DNA from 3 places in the Janibacter sp. LM genome. Region 1 is predicted to be linked to each of the others. Evidence: predicted binding sites of a transcription regulator. Region 1 holds the regulator's gene; each other region holds the start of a gene.
The links. Region 1 encodes HrcA, which represses chaperone genes, less so after heat shock. Its sites were predicted from a motif close to TTNGCACTCGNNNNNNNCGAGTGCNAA; they were not measured.
Positions count from the first base shown of each region.

Region 2: a site for HrcA is predicted at 2,897-2,923, ahead of groL (chaperonin GroEL). Genes of this name have one in related genera too.
Region 3: a site for HrcA is predicted at 2,360-2,386, ahead of groES (co-chaperone GroES). Genes of this name have one in related genera too.

Region 1 covers NZ_JBDIVG010000024.1:44,443-49,018, forward strand. Annotated here, with positions in the region: gene ABC138_RS13245 (hypothetical protein) at 1-492, opposite strand, end outside; gene ABC138_RS13250 (16S rRNA (uracil(1498)-N(3))-methyltransferase) at 579-1,322, opposite strand; gene dnaJ (molecular chaperone DnaJ) at 1,327-2,448, opposite strand; gene hrcA (heat-inducible transcriptional repressor HrcA) at 2,499-3,533, opposite strand; gene ABC138_RS13265 (DUF3097 domain-containing protein) at 3,655-4,533, shown strand.
Region 2 covers NZ_JBDIVG010000032.1:30,841-35,416, forward strand. Annotated here, with positions in the region: gene ABC138_RS15175 (VWA domain-containing protein) at 1-142, opposite strand, end outside; gene ABC138_RS15180 (MoxR family ATPase) at 139-1,011, opposite strand; gene groL (chaperonin GroEL) at 1,109-2,743, opposite strand; gene ABC138_RS15190 (hypothetical protein) at 2,973-3,434, opposite strand; gene ABC138_RS15195 (DUF3263 domain-containing protein) at 3,470-3,769, opposite strand; gene ABC138_RS15200 (aminotransferase class V-fold PLP-dependent enzyme) at 3,907-4,576, opposite strand, start outside.
Region 3 covers NZ_JBDIVG010000005.1:18,579-23,154, forward strand. Annotated here, with positions in the region: gene ABC138_RS03270 (glycoside hydrolase family 3 N-terminal domain-containing protein) at 1-1,027, opposite strand, end outside; gene ABC138_RS03275 (class I SAM-dependent methyltransferase) at 1,075-2,319, opposite strand; gene groES (co-chaperone GroES) at 2,522-2,818, shown strand; gene groL (chaperonin GroEL) at 2,917-4,524, shown strand.

The DNA.
Region 1 (4,576 bases):
GATCGGACGGGTCAGCGCCGGGATCCCGCTCAGCAGGGCACCGAGGCCGCGACCGGCGTTGAGCGCCCTGATGATGTCGTTGACGCCGTCGAGGGCCCCGACGCGTCCGACCCACGTGGAGAGGTTCTCCAGCCACGGGACCCCCTCGGGACCGGACGGCCCGCCGGGACCGCCCGGGCCGGGGCCGGTGGGCAGACCGCCTCCGCCGAGGACGCTCCCCGTGGAGGACGACGTGTCGTCCTGCTCCCCCGCCTCGGCGCGCAACCGCGTGCTCAGCATCGACAGGGTCTGGCCGGCGGCCTGGAGCGACCTCTCGGCAGCGCCCCACTCGCGTCCGAAGTCCTCCAGGTCGGGACCCGCCCACGCGCCGTGGAGCACCGAGAGCTGCCCGCGCCCCCGCGTCCCGAGCTCCCCCAGCTGCTCGCTGCTGCGCTGCAGCCGACCCGCGATCAGGTGGATGCGAGCCGCATCCATGCCCTCGGTGACGCTCATGTCTGCTCCCCTGCTCCTCGGCCTCGGTCCTGCTGAACACTAGGGGCGCCGCAGCGGCCGCGCGAGGGGGAGGACTCCCCCTTCGCTCAGTGCCAGCGGCCGCGAGAGCTCACCACGGCGATCGCGGCGGGTCCGGCCGTGGAGGCCCGCAGGACCTGCGCGCCGAGACGCACCGGGGTCGCGCCGGCAGCGACCAGGCGCTCGACCTCCTGCGGGGAGATGCCACCCTCGGGACCGACGACGAGGAGGACCTCGCCGGCCTCGGGCAGCTCGACGGTGGCGAGCGGGGTGCTCGCGTCCTCGTGCAGGACGAAGGGGGTCACCCCCGCCCCGCAGAGGTCGGCGAGCCCCGCGGTGGTCACGAGGTCGCCGAGGCGCGGCCACCGGCCGCGCCGGGACTGCTTGGCCGCGCGCTCGACGACGTTGGCCCACTTGCGGCGGCCCTTGTCGACCTTCGGGCCCTTCCACCGGACGATCGAGCGGTCCGCTTGCCAGGGCACGACGGCGTCGACGCCGAGCTCGGTCGCGGCCTCGACCGCGTCCTCGTCCCGGCCGTCCTTGGACAGCGCCTGCACGAGCGTCAGGCGCACGGACGGCTCCGGCTCGTCGGCGCGGGCCGTGACCCGCAGGCGCACGAGGTCGCCGGCCACGGCCTCGGCCGTCGTGAGCACCCGGGCGCCGCCCCGGTCGGCGACGAGCACCTCCTCCCCCACGGCGAGGCGCACGACCGTCGCCGCGTGGTGCGCCTCGGGACCGGTGAGGTCGACGACGCCGTCGACCCCGAGGCCGTCGAGGGCCCCGGGGTCGACGAGGAAGAGCGGTGCGGTCACGCGGTCAGCGTCCCTTGAAGGCGTGGCGCAGGCGCCCGACGAAGCCGGAGTCGACGTCGTCGAGCTCGCCGTCGGGCTGCTCCTCGTCGCGGACCTGCGCGAGCTGGCGCAGCAGCTGCTCCTGCTCCGCGTCGAGCCTGGTGGGCGTGCGCACGTCCATGTGGATGACGAGGTCGCCGCGGCCCTCGACCCGCAGGTGGGTCACGCCCAGACCGGGCAGGACGATCGTGTCGCCCGGCTGGGTGCCGCGCTTGACGGCGATCTCCTGCTCCCCGTCGAGGGTCGCGAAGCTCATCGTCACGCCGAGTGCCGCCGCGGTCATCGGCACCGAGACCGAGGCGTGCAGGTCGTCACCGCGGCGGGTGAAGGTCGCGTGGTCACGCACGCGCAGCTCCACGTAGAGGTCGCCGGCCGGACCGCCACCGGGACCGACCTCCCCTTCGCCCGCGAGGTGGATGCGGGTGCCGGAGTCGACGCCGGCGGGGATGCGCACCTTCATCGTGCGGCGGCTGCGGACCCGGCCCTGGCCGGAGCACTCGTGGCAGGGGTTGGGGATGACCTCGCCGTAGCCCTGGCAGGTCGGGCACGGACGGGTCGTCATGACCTGCCCGAGGAAGGAACGCTGCACCTGCTGGACCTCACCGCGGCCACCACAGGTGTCGCAGGTGCGTCGGCCGGTGCCGGGCTGGGCACCGTCGCCGGAGCACGAGCCGCAGACCGCCGCGGTGTCGATCGTCAGGTCCTCCTGGCCGCCGAAGACGGCGGTCGCGAGGTCGATCTCCAGCCCGACGAGGCCGTCCTGGCCGCGCGAGGAGCGCGAGCGGGGGCCGCGGCCGCCGCCGCCCGCCTGGCCGAAGAACTGCTCCATGATGTCGCTGAAGCTGAAGCCGGCACCGAAGCCCTCGTGCGCACCGCCGTACGGGTCGGCGCCCATGTCGTACTGGCGCCGCTTGGTCTCGTCGGAGAGCACGTCGTAGGCCTGGGAGACGGCCTTGAACCTCTCCTCCGCCTCCGGGCCCGGGTTGACGTCCGGGTGGAGGGTGCGGGCGAGCTTGCGGTAGGCCCGCTTGATCTCCTCGGGCGTGGCCTGCCGGCTGACGCCGAGGTCCTCGTAGTAGTCGTTCACGCGTGACGTCCTCGTGGGTCGTGGTGGTGGTCGGTGCGGGTGGACGCCGGTCAGGCGTCCATGATCCGCGAGAGGTAGGTGGCGACGGCACGCACCTGCGCCATCGTCGCCGGGTAGTCCATCCGGGTCGGGCCGAGCACGCCGACGGCGCCGACCTGCTCGTCGCCCGAGCCGTAGCCCGAGGTGATGAGCGAGGTGCTCTGCAGCCCGGTGACGGGGTTCTCGGAGCCGATGCGTACCGAGACGCCCGTGGCGTCGTGGCCCGCCTCGGCACTGAGCAGCCGCAGCAGCACGACGTGCTGCTCGAGCGCGTCGAGCACCGGCTCGAGCGTCATCGGGAAGTCGCTCGAGCTGCGGGCGAGGTTGGCCGTGCCGGCCAGCGTCACCTTGGTCGCGCGCTCCTCGGCGAGCGCCTCCTCGAGCGCCGCGAGCACCCCCGCCGTCAGGGCGTCCTCGGTCTGGCTGTCCTCCTCGTGGAGGGTCGCCAGCGAGGTGAGGGCGTCGGCGAGACGACGCTCCCGGGTCGCGGCGTTGATCCGGGCCCGGGCGCTCGCCAGGGCGTCGGCCCCCGCCGTCGTCAGGTAGTCGACGCCGATCGGCACGATGCGCTGCTCGACCCGACCGGTACCCATGATGACGACGACCATGAGCCGGGTCTGCGCCATCGGCACCAGCTCGATGTGCTTGACGGTGCTGCGGGTGAGCGAGGGGTACTGCACGACGGCGACCTGGCGGGTGAGCGTCGAGAGCAGCCGCACCGTGCGGTCGAGGACGACGTCGAGGTCGTCGGCGCCCTCGAGGTAGTCGGTGATCGCGGCGCGCTCCCCCTTCGACATCGGTCGGATGGCGGCCAGCCGGTCGACGAAGAGCCGGTACCCGGCATCGGTCGGGATCCGACCGGCCGAGGTGTGCGGCGCGACGATGAGGCCCTCGTCCTCGAGCACCGCCATGTCGTTGCGGACGGTCGCCGCGGAGACGTTGAGCTGGTGCCGGTCGAGCAACGCCTTGGAGCCGACGGGCTCCGAGGTCTGCACGTAGTCCTCGACGATGGCGCTGAGCACGGCCATCCGGCGTTCCTGACTCATGCTGCCTCCTTCGCTGGCACTCGGTCCGACTGAGTGCCAAGTCTACGACCGCGCGCCGCATTCCCCGAAGTCCGGCGTGCCGTCGCCCGGGTGTCCCCCCTTCGTCCTACCGTCGATGCCCGTGAACGATCGATACGGCAAGGATGTCCTCTCCGGCGACTGGAAGTCCAAGGGGAGGCTGTCGCGCCCGACCTCCCGCGCCCTGGAGGCGACCCGCGGCACGGTCGTCGAGGACGTCGAGACCGGCTGGGTCGGCGCCGTCGTCGCGGTCGAGAAGGCCGGTGGCGTCCACGTCGTGCACCTCGAGGACCGCCGCGGCCGGGTCAAGGCCTTCCCGCTCGGCCCCGGGTTCCACGTCGACGGTGCGCCCGTCACCCTGACGGCGCCGAAGGGGGCGCAGCGCGCGGCCCTCGCCGCCGCCCACCAGGCCGCCTCGCGCACCGCGAGCGGGTCGGTCGCGGTGCACGACAAGAGTGCGAAGGTCGCGCGGGCCTCGCGCATCTTCGTCGAGGGGCGGCACGACGCCGAGCTCGTCGAGAAGGTGTGGGGGCACGACCTGCGGGTCGAGGGCGTCGTCGTCGAGCCGCTCGACGGCGTCGACGACCTCGCGACGGCGATCCGGGACTTCGGGCCCGGCCGGGGCCGGCGCATGGGCGTGCTCGTCGACCACCTCGTGCCCGGCAGCAAGGAGTCGCGGATCGTCGCCGAGGCCAACCGGGTGGCACCCGACCACGTGCTCGTGGTCGGGCACCCCTTCGTCGACGTGTGGCAGTCGGTCCGGCCGCAACGCCTCGGCATGGAGGCCTGGCCGACGATCCCGCGGTCGACGGAGTGGAAGCGCGGCATCTGCGCCCACCTCGGCTGGCCGCACGAGACGCAGGCGGACATCGCCCGGGCGTGGAAGCAGATCCTCGGCACCGTGCGCTCCTACGCCGACCTCGAGCCCTCCCTGCTCGGGCGGGTCGAGGAGCTCATCGACTTCGTCACCGCCCTCGAATGACCTGAACCCGCATTCCCCTAGGTGTTGCGGGGCATGAGGTTGG
Region 2 (4,576 bases), on a different contig from region 1:
CGCCCGCGCCGACGAGCGCGGCCGCCTCGAGGAAGGCGGAGGCCCGGTCGTGCGTGACGTCCACCCCCGCCGCGCGGAGGGCGTGCGCGAAGCCCAGCAGCACCTCGTCGACCGCGGGCCCGGTCGCGGAGGGGACGGTCACCCGCCGAGCACCCGGTCGAGGGCCTGGCGGACCCGGTCGGTGTCCTCGCGGTACTTCACGACCGCGCCGAGGGTGCGGGCGGCGACCTCGAGGTCGAGCTCGACCGCCCCGAGGTGCTGCAGCGCGACCACCCAGTCGAGCGTCTCCGCGACGCCCGGTGGCTTGAGCAGGCCCTCGGAGCGCAGCTGCTGCACCGCGACGGCGACCTGCCGGGCGAGCGTCTCGCTGACCTCCGGGACCCGGCTGCGGACGATCGCCACCTCGCGGTCGAGCCCGGGGTGGTCGATCCAGTGGTAGAGGCACCGGCGTTTGAGGGCGTCGTGCAGCTCACGGGTGCGGTTGGAGGTGAGCACGACCGTCGGCGGGGTCTGCGCCCGGATCGTGCCGAGCTCGGGGATGCTCACCGTCCACGACGAGAGCACCTCGAGCAGGAAGGCCTCGAACTCGTCGTCGGCGCGGTCGACCTCGTCGACGAGCAGGACGGCGGGAGCACCCCGCAGGGCCTGCAGCACGGGCCGCTCGAGCAGGAACCGCTCGTCGAAGAGCGTCCGCTCGGCCGCCGCGGCGTCCGGCTGCCCGCTCGCCGTGAGCGCCTCGAGCGTGCGCAGGTGGAGGATCTGCCGCGGGAAGTCCCAGTCGTAGAGCGCCTGCGAGGCGTCGATGCCCTCGTAGCACTGCAGGCGGATGAGCGGCACGCCCTCGATCTGCGCCAGCGCCTGTGCCAGCGCGGTCTTGCCGGTGCCGGGCTCGCCCTCGAGCAGCAGCGGCCGCTGCATCTCCCGGGCGAGGAAGACGACGGTCGCGAGGTCCTCGTCGGCGAGGTACCCGGTGCGGCCCAGCGAGTCCGCCAGCTCCTGCGGTGACGTCATGGGCCGAGGTTACCCACCCGTCCTCCCGCCCGGGCCGACGACGAAGGGCGGTCCCCCCGTGAGGAGGGACCGCCCTTCGTCGTGCGCAGCGGTGGGCTCAGAAGCCCATGCCGCCCATGCCACCCATGTCGTCGCCACCGGGCATGGCCGCAGCGGCCTTCTCCGGCTTGTCGGCCACGACGGCCTCGGTGGTGAGGAAGAGCGCCGCGATGGAGGCGGCGTTCTGCAGCGCGCTGCGGGTCACCTTGGCGGGGTCGATGATGCCCTGGGCGATCATGTCGACGTACTCGCCGGTGGCCGCGTTGAGGCCCTCGCCCGCGGGGAGGTTCTCCACCTTCTCGGTCACGACGCCGCCGTTGAGGCCGGCGTTGGTCGCGATCTGCTTGAGCGGGGCGGAGGCCGCGACGCGCACGATGTTGGCGCCGGTCGCCTCGTCACCCTCGAGCGAGAGCTTCTCGAAGGCCACCTTGGTCGCCTGCAGGAGCGCGACGCCGCCACCGGCGACGATGCCCTCCTCGACGGCCGCCTTGGCGTTGCGCACGGCGTCCTCGATGCGGTGCTTGCGCTCCTTGAGCTCGACCTCGGTGGCCGCACCCGCACGGATGACGGCGACGCCGCCGGCGAGCTTGGCGAGGCGCTCCTGGAGCTTCTCGCGGTCGTAGTCGGAGTCGCTGTTCTCGATCTCGGCCTTGATCTGCGACACGCGGCCACCGATCTGGTCCTGGTCGCCGGCACCCTCGACGATCGTCGTCTCGTCCTTGGTGACGACGACCTTGCGGGCCCGACCCAGCAGGTCGAGCTCCGCGGTCTCGAGGGAGAGGCCGACCTCCTCGGAGATGACCTGGCCACCGGTGAGGATGGCGATGTCGGCGAGCATGGCCTTGCGGCGGTCACCGAAGCCCGGGGCCTTGACGGCGACGGACTTGAAGGTGCCCTTGAGCTTGTTGACGACGAGCGTCGACAGCGCCTCGCCCTCGACGTCCTCGGCGATGATCAGCAGCGGCTTGCCGGCCTGCATGACCTTCTCGAGGAGCGGCAGCAGATCCTTGATCGAGCCGATCTTGGAGTTGGCGATGAGGACGTAGGGGTCCTCGAGCACGGTCTCCATGCGCTCGGTGTCGGTGACGAAGTAGCCGGAGATGTAGCCCTTGTCGAAGCGCATGCCCTCGGTGAGCTCGAGCTCGAGACCGAAGGTGTTGCTCTCCTCGACGGTGATGACGCCTTCCTTGCCGACCTTGTCCATGGCCTCGGCGATCTTGGCGCCGATCTCCGGGTCAGCAGCGGAGATGGAGGCCGTGGCAGCGATCTGCTCCTTGGTCTCGATCTCCTTGGCCATCGCGAGGAGCTCCTCGCTGACGGCGGCGGTGGCCTTCTCGATGCCGCGCTTGAGCGCCATCGGGTTGGCGCCGGCCGCGACATTGCGCAGGCCCTCGCGCACGAGCGCCTGGGCGAGGACGGTGGCCGTCGTCGTGCCGTCGCCGGCGACGTCGTCGGTCTTCTTCGCGACCTCCTTGACCAGCTCGGCGCCGATCTTCTCGTAGGGGTCGTCGAGCTCGATCTCCTTGGCGATGGACACGCCGTCGTTGGTGATCGTGGGTGCGCCCCACTTCTTCTCCAGGACGACATTGCGGCCCTTGGGGCCGAGGGTGACCTTGACGGCGTCAGCGAGGGTGTTCATGCCCCGCTCGAGGCCGCGACGGGCCTCCTCGTCAAAAGCAATGAGCTTTGCCATTCGGGTGGTCCTCCACGCGAATCGAAGGGTCATGACCGGGGGCGCCCGCGACGGACGAGGTGCGACCACGCGGCTCACGTCACCGTGCGTTCACACCCCTCACCTGACCGGTCAAGGATTGTCACTCTCACCGGGAGAGTGCTAACGCCATTATTGGCACTCTCACCGGGAGAGTGCAAACGTCACCCCGCGCGGCGGGACGAGGACGAAGGGGAGCGCACCCCCTTCGTCAGGTGCGGGGGTGGTGGTGCTCGAAGGACGCCCGCATCCGGCCGTCCTCGTCGGAGGAGACCGGGTCGTCGAGATCGGCGACGAAGACCGCGACGAGCTCCCGCGCCGGGTTGTCGTGCGCGGCGGCGAGCAGCGCACGCCAGGCGCCGAGGTTGGGGTGCTCCCCCGGCGTGGCCTCGGCGGGCTCGAGCCCTTCGACGGCGGCCTGCAGCTGGAGGGTCGAGACGGGCAGGGTCGCCGTCGAGCCGTCGTGGTGCAGGACCGAGGCGAGCACGACCGCCGAGAGCCCGTGCCGGCCTCCGGGGAGATTCACGTGCGGGAACTCGAAGTCCGGGTCGCTGCTCGCCGGCGAGATGCCGACCGCCCACGCGACCGGCTCGCGCCAGCCGTCGATGCGACCGGCCAGGTGCTCCTTGATCGCGGCGAGCCCCTCGGGGGTGCTCCAGTCGAGTGCGCTCATGCCACCCACTCTGCCAGCCGCGGCGGCCGTGCGGCTCAGGCCTCGAAGCCGAGGCGGCGGGCGCTGCGGGTGCGCTGGCGCTGGTCGCGCAGGCGGCGCAGCCGCTTGATGAGCATCGGGTCCTCGGAGAGGGCGGCCGGGTTGTTGATGAGGCCGTTGAGCACCTGGTAGTAGCGCGTGGAGCTCATGTCGAACAGCTCCTTGATCGCCTGCTCCTTGGAGCCGGCGTACTTCCACCACTGGCGCTCGAAGGCGAGGATCTCGCGGTCGCGGTCCGTGAGCGGGACCGAGGGGGTCGGCGCGGCGGTCTGGTCGGCGAGGTTCACGCGACGCACTGTACCGACCGAATCACATGAATGTCATTCCCCCGGCGTGTCGGCTGGACACCCGCCCCTCCCGCTGTCACGTGCGCCCCCTTCGCCCCACCCGTCACATCCCCGACCGGTCCGCGGTCGCCTCGCGCGGGGGCCCGTCAGACCATCGAGTCGAGGATCGCGGCGATGTCCGCCGTGGTCGTCTGGGGGTTGACGATCGCGAAGCGCGCCAGGGTCTCGCCCTCGTGGTTGGTCGGCACGACGAAGGCGAACTCCTCCTCGAGGATGCGGTCGGACCATGCCGCGTAGTCCGCGGCCGTCCAGCCGATGCGACGGAAGACGACGACGGAGAGGAAGCGCTCACCGACGAGCTCGAGCTCCTCGCGCCGGTGGATCTCGGCCTCGGCGAAGGACGCGACGTCGAGGGTGCCCTCGACCGCGGTCGTGTACGCCTCGGTGCCGTGGGTCGCGAGGGAGAACCAGAAGGGCAGCCCGCGCGCCCGTCGGGTCAGACCCACGGAGTAGTCGGTGGGGTTCCAGTCGGTGGCCGCGGTGAGCACGTCGAGGTAGCCGGCTCGTTGCGTGTGGGCGTTGCGGGCCGCGGCCGGGTTGCGGTAGATCAGCGCGCAGCAGTCGAAGGGGGCGAAGAGCCACTTGTGGGGGTCGACGATGAAGCTGTCGCAGTGCTCGATCCCCGCGTAGAGGTGCCGGACCGAGGGCGCGGCCAGGCCCGCCCCGCCGTACGCCCCGTCGACGTGGAACCAGATGCCGAGCTCGCGGCACACCTCGGCGACCGAGGCGAGGTCGTCGATGATCCCGAAGTTCGTC
Region 3 (4,576 bases), on a different contig from region 1:
CGTCGAAGCCCAGGTCCTCGCGGAGCATGCCGTCGACGATCTTCTTCGAGAACAGCGCGGGCGTCTCGCCGTCGATCCTGGAGTAGTGCGCGGAGCCGACCATGACGATCCTGGTCCCGCCCTCGATGTTGTCGGCGAAGGGGGCGAGGTAGGGGTCCGTCGTCGTCGCCGTGGAGTCGGTGATGCCGGTCGCGGAGAGGTCGGTGTTGCCGGTGATGCGACCGATGCCCGGGAAGTGCTTGACGGTCGGCTCCACGCCCGCGTCCTGCATGCCGCGCGCGAAGTCCTCCGCCCCGGCGCTCGACGCGGCCGGGGTCGAGCCGTACTGGCGGCCCCACGTGCCGATCGGCTGGTTGGCGCGACCGATCTCGGCGGGGACGGTGTCGGCGACGGGGGCGAGGTTGACGTTGACCCCGGCCGCAGCGAGCTCCGCGCCCCAGGCCTTGGCGGAGGCCCGCAGGTCGGGGTCCCGGGCCTGCTCGAGGGCGGAGGGCATCTCGGTGAAGCCCGCACCCGTGAGCTGCTGGACCTCGCCGCCCTCCTGGTCGGCCGCGACGAGCATGCCGACCTTGGTGCCGTCGACGGTCGGGGAGACGTCCTGCAGGTGCGCGCTCGCCGCCGCGACGGTACCCGAGTCCTGCCACCCGCCGAGGTAGAGCATCGAGCCGAGCCCCTGCTGCCCGATCGGCGCGTCGAGACCGGTCGCCGGGCCGGGCTGCATGGCGGCCATGAGCAGCTGGCCGGCCTGCTGGGTCGGGGTCATCGCGTCCCGGACGGCGCCCACGCAGGAGCTCGCGGCCGGTCCGTACGCGCTCGTCGTGGTCGAGGTCGAGGACGACGTCCTCCTCGGGGACGAGGGCGAGGAGGAGGTCGTCGCCGAGGTCGACCGGCTGGTCGAGGAGGTGCTCGAGGAGGTGCTCGAGGTCGGGCTGGACGCCTCGTCACCCGAGTCGGAGCCGCATCCCACGAGGGCGAGCGCGGCGAGTGCGGCGGTGGCGCGGGTCAGGTGGGTGGCTCGACGCGGCATGCCCTGCAGGCTACCCGGGGCGTGCGGAGGGGAGGTGGTCCCGGGACTCAGGCCCCGGCCGGCCGCACGACGAGGACGGCCTGGGTGCCGCCGACGCGGGTGAGCACGATGGTCGCGCTCTCACCGCTGCCGGCGCCGCGGCCGATCTTCAGCTGCTTGCGCAGCTGGTCCTCGTCGAGGCGGATGCCGCGCTTCTTGACGGTGAGACCGGTGACGCCGCGCTCACGCAGCCATGCCCGCAGCCCCTTGACGGAGAAGGGCATCGCCTCGAGCACCTCGTAGCGGCGCGCGTGCCCGAGGTCGAGCGCGTGGTCGCTGCTCACGTACCCGAGGCCGGCCTCGAGCTCGCGGCCCGAGACGGCGCCGGTCACGGTGCCGATGAGCCCCGCGCGGGTCACGGCCCGGTCGGCCTCGTAGAGCCAGGGCCCGAGGTCGGCGAGTGAACCGGCGACGTCGGGGTCGTCCTCGCAGGTGCGCTGGTCGACCTCGACGGGCGGGGCGTCCTTGCGCAGGATCCGCGCGCTGCGGCCGGCCTCCTTGACGAGAGGCCCCCACCACACGGCGCACTCCAGGACCGTCCCCTGCCACGAGGTCCACTGCGCCTCGGTGCCGAGCGGCGGGATGTCGTGGGGGAGCGAGGGGCTGAGCTTGGCGCCCGTCGCCGGCACGTCACGGGCGACGGACAGCACGAACTCCCACGACGGCGAGATCTCGTCGAGGCGGAAGACCCGGCGCGTGCGGCCGGTGCGGTCTGTGTGCCCGGGGGTGCGGCGGGCGGGGTCGAGCCAGACGCCCACGCGGGAGTGGAGCGGGTCGATCGGTGCCTCGAAGTCCTCGGCGACGCCCGGCCGGGCGCGGCTGTCCGGCCACGGGCGGAGGTTGACGTCGGCGATCGCCGCGGTGAGAGGGCCGGCGTCCACGCCGTGGACCGTGACCCCGAGGGCACTCATCGCCATCGCGTCCGAGCCGATGCCGCAGCCGAGGTCGTGGACCGTCGCGAGGCTGGCCGCCGCGAAGCGCCCCGCGTGGGTCGCGGCGACCTCGAGACGGCTGGCCTGCTCGAGCCCGTCGGGGGTGAAGAGCATCCCCTCGGCGAACTCGCCGAACTTGTCCTTCGCCTTGTCCTGCAGGCGCTTCTGGGTCAGCAGCCCGGCGGCGTGCTCGGGTGCCAGGCCCTCGGACCGCAACCGGGCCGCGGTGGTCACGGCGTCGGCCTCGCGGTAGGCAGGGAGCTCGTGCAGCCGGGCATGGCCCTCCGGGGAGGCGAGCCACCTCACGGTCTGGATGTCCACAGGCGGCATTGTCCACGGTCGCGACGTCCCGCGCCGCACATTGGCACTCAGGTTGACCGAGTGCCAGCCGGGTGCCTAGATTTGCCCTTGGCACTCACCTTCGGCGAGTGCCAGATGCCACGGCTGGTCGACCCCCGCGACGGCGCCCGGCCCGGCACGCCAGAACTCATACTCACGACCCTCACTTCACTAAGGAGTCACCGTGTCGGTTTCCATCAAGCCGCTCGAGGACCGCATCGTCGTCCAGGCCGTCGAGGCCGAGCAGACCACCGCTTCCGGCCTCGTCATCCCGGACACCGCCAAGGAGAAGCCGCAGGAGGGCGAGGTCGTTGCGATCGGCCCCGGCCGCTTCAACGAGGACGGCGACGAGCGCATCCCCATGGACATCGCCGTCGGCGACCGCGTCATCTACTCCAAGTACGGCGGCACCGAGATCAAGCACGGCGGCCAGGAGTACCTGATCCTCTCCGCCCGCGACGTCCTCGCGATCGTCTCCTGACGACCTCTCTCTGCTTGCAGCGCACGCCCCGGGTGCGGGCCCTCCCGGGTCCCTCCGGGGCGTCGCTTCTTCCCCCTTCGTAGAACCAAAGGACAGACATGGCCAAGGAACTGGAGTTCAACGACTCCGCCCGTGACGCCCTCCAACGCGGCGTCGACCAGCTCGCCAACGCCGTCAAGGTGACGCTCGGCCCCAAGGGCCGCAATGTCGTCATCGACAAGCAGTGGGGCGCGCCGACCATCACCAACGACGGCGTGACGATCGCCCGGGAGATCGAGCTCGAGGACCCGTACGAGAACCTCGGCGCCCAGCTCGCCAAGGAGGTCGCGACCAAGACCAACGACGTCGCCGGTGACGGCACCACGACCGCGACCGTCCTCGCCCAGGCCATGGTCCGCGAGGGCCTGCGCAATGTCGCCGCGGGTGCCGCACCGTCCGGCCTCAAGCGCGGCATCGACCAGGCCGTCGAGGCCGTCGCCGCCCGCCTGCTCGAGAACGCCCGTGAGGTCGAGGGCAAGGACGAGATCGCCCAGGTCGCCTCCCTGTCCGCCCAGGACCAGGGCATCGGCGAGATCATCGCCGAGGCCTTCGACAAGGTCGGCAAGGACGGCGTCATCACCGTCGAGGAGTCCTCGACCGCCGAGACCTCGCTCGACTTCACCGAGGGCATGCAGTTCGACAAGGGCTACATCAGCCCGTACTTCGTCTCGGACCCCGAGCGCATGGAGGCCGTCCTCGAGGACGCCTACGTCCTGATCAACCAGGGCAAGATCTCCACGATCGCCGACGTGCTGCCCGTGCTGGAGAAGGTCGTCCAGTCCGGCAAGCCGCTGCTCATCATCGCCGAGGACATCGACGGCGAGGCCCTGAGCACGCTCGTCGTCAACAAGATCCGCGGCACCTTCAACGTCGTGGCCGTCAAGGCCCCCGGCTTCGGCGACCGTCGCAAGGCGATGCTGCAGGACATGGCGATCCTCACCGGTGGTCAGGTCATCGCCGAGGAGGTCGGCCTCAAGCTCGACCAGGCCGGTCTCGAGGACCTCGGCCAGGCCCGTCGCGTCGTCGTCACCAAGGACAACACGACGATCATCGACGGCCAGGGCAACGGTGAGGACGTCACCGGCCGGGTCAACCAGATCAAGGCCGAGATCGAGCGCACCGACTCCGACTGGGACCGCGAGAAGCTCCAGGAGCGCCTCGCCAAGCTCGCCGGTGGCGTCTGCGTCATCCAGGTCGGTGCCCACACCGAGGTCGAGCTCAAGGAGAAGAAGCACCGCATCGAGGACGCGATCTCCGCGACCCGCGCGGCCATCGAGGAGGGCATCGTCGCCGGCGGTGGCTCCTCGCTCGCCCACGCGGTCGCCGTCCTGGACGGCATCGAGCTCGAGGGCGACGAGAAGGTCGGCGCCAACATCGTGCGCAAGGCCGCTGTGGAGCCCCTGCGGTGGATCGCTGAGAACGCCGGCCTCGAGGGCTACGTCGCCGTCGCCAAGGTGCAGGAGCTGGCCCCCGGCCAGGGCCTGAACGCGGCGACCGGCGAGTACGGCGACCTCATCGGCCAGGGCGTCATCGACCCGGTCAAGGTCACCCGCTCGGCGCTCATCAACGCCGCGTCGATCGCGTCGATGGTCCTCACCACCGACACGCTCGTCGTGGAGAAGAAGGAGGAGGAGCCCGAGACCCACGGTCACGGCCACTCCCACTGATCTCCTGATCCGACGAAGGGGGCCACGCACCATCCGGTGCGTGGCCCCCTTC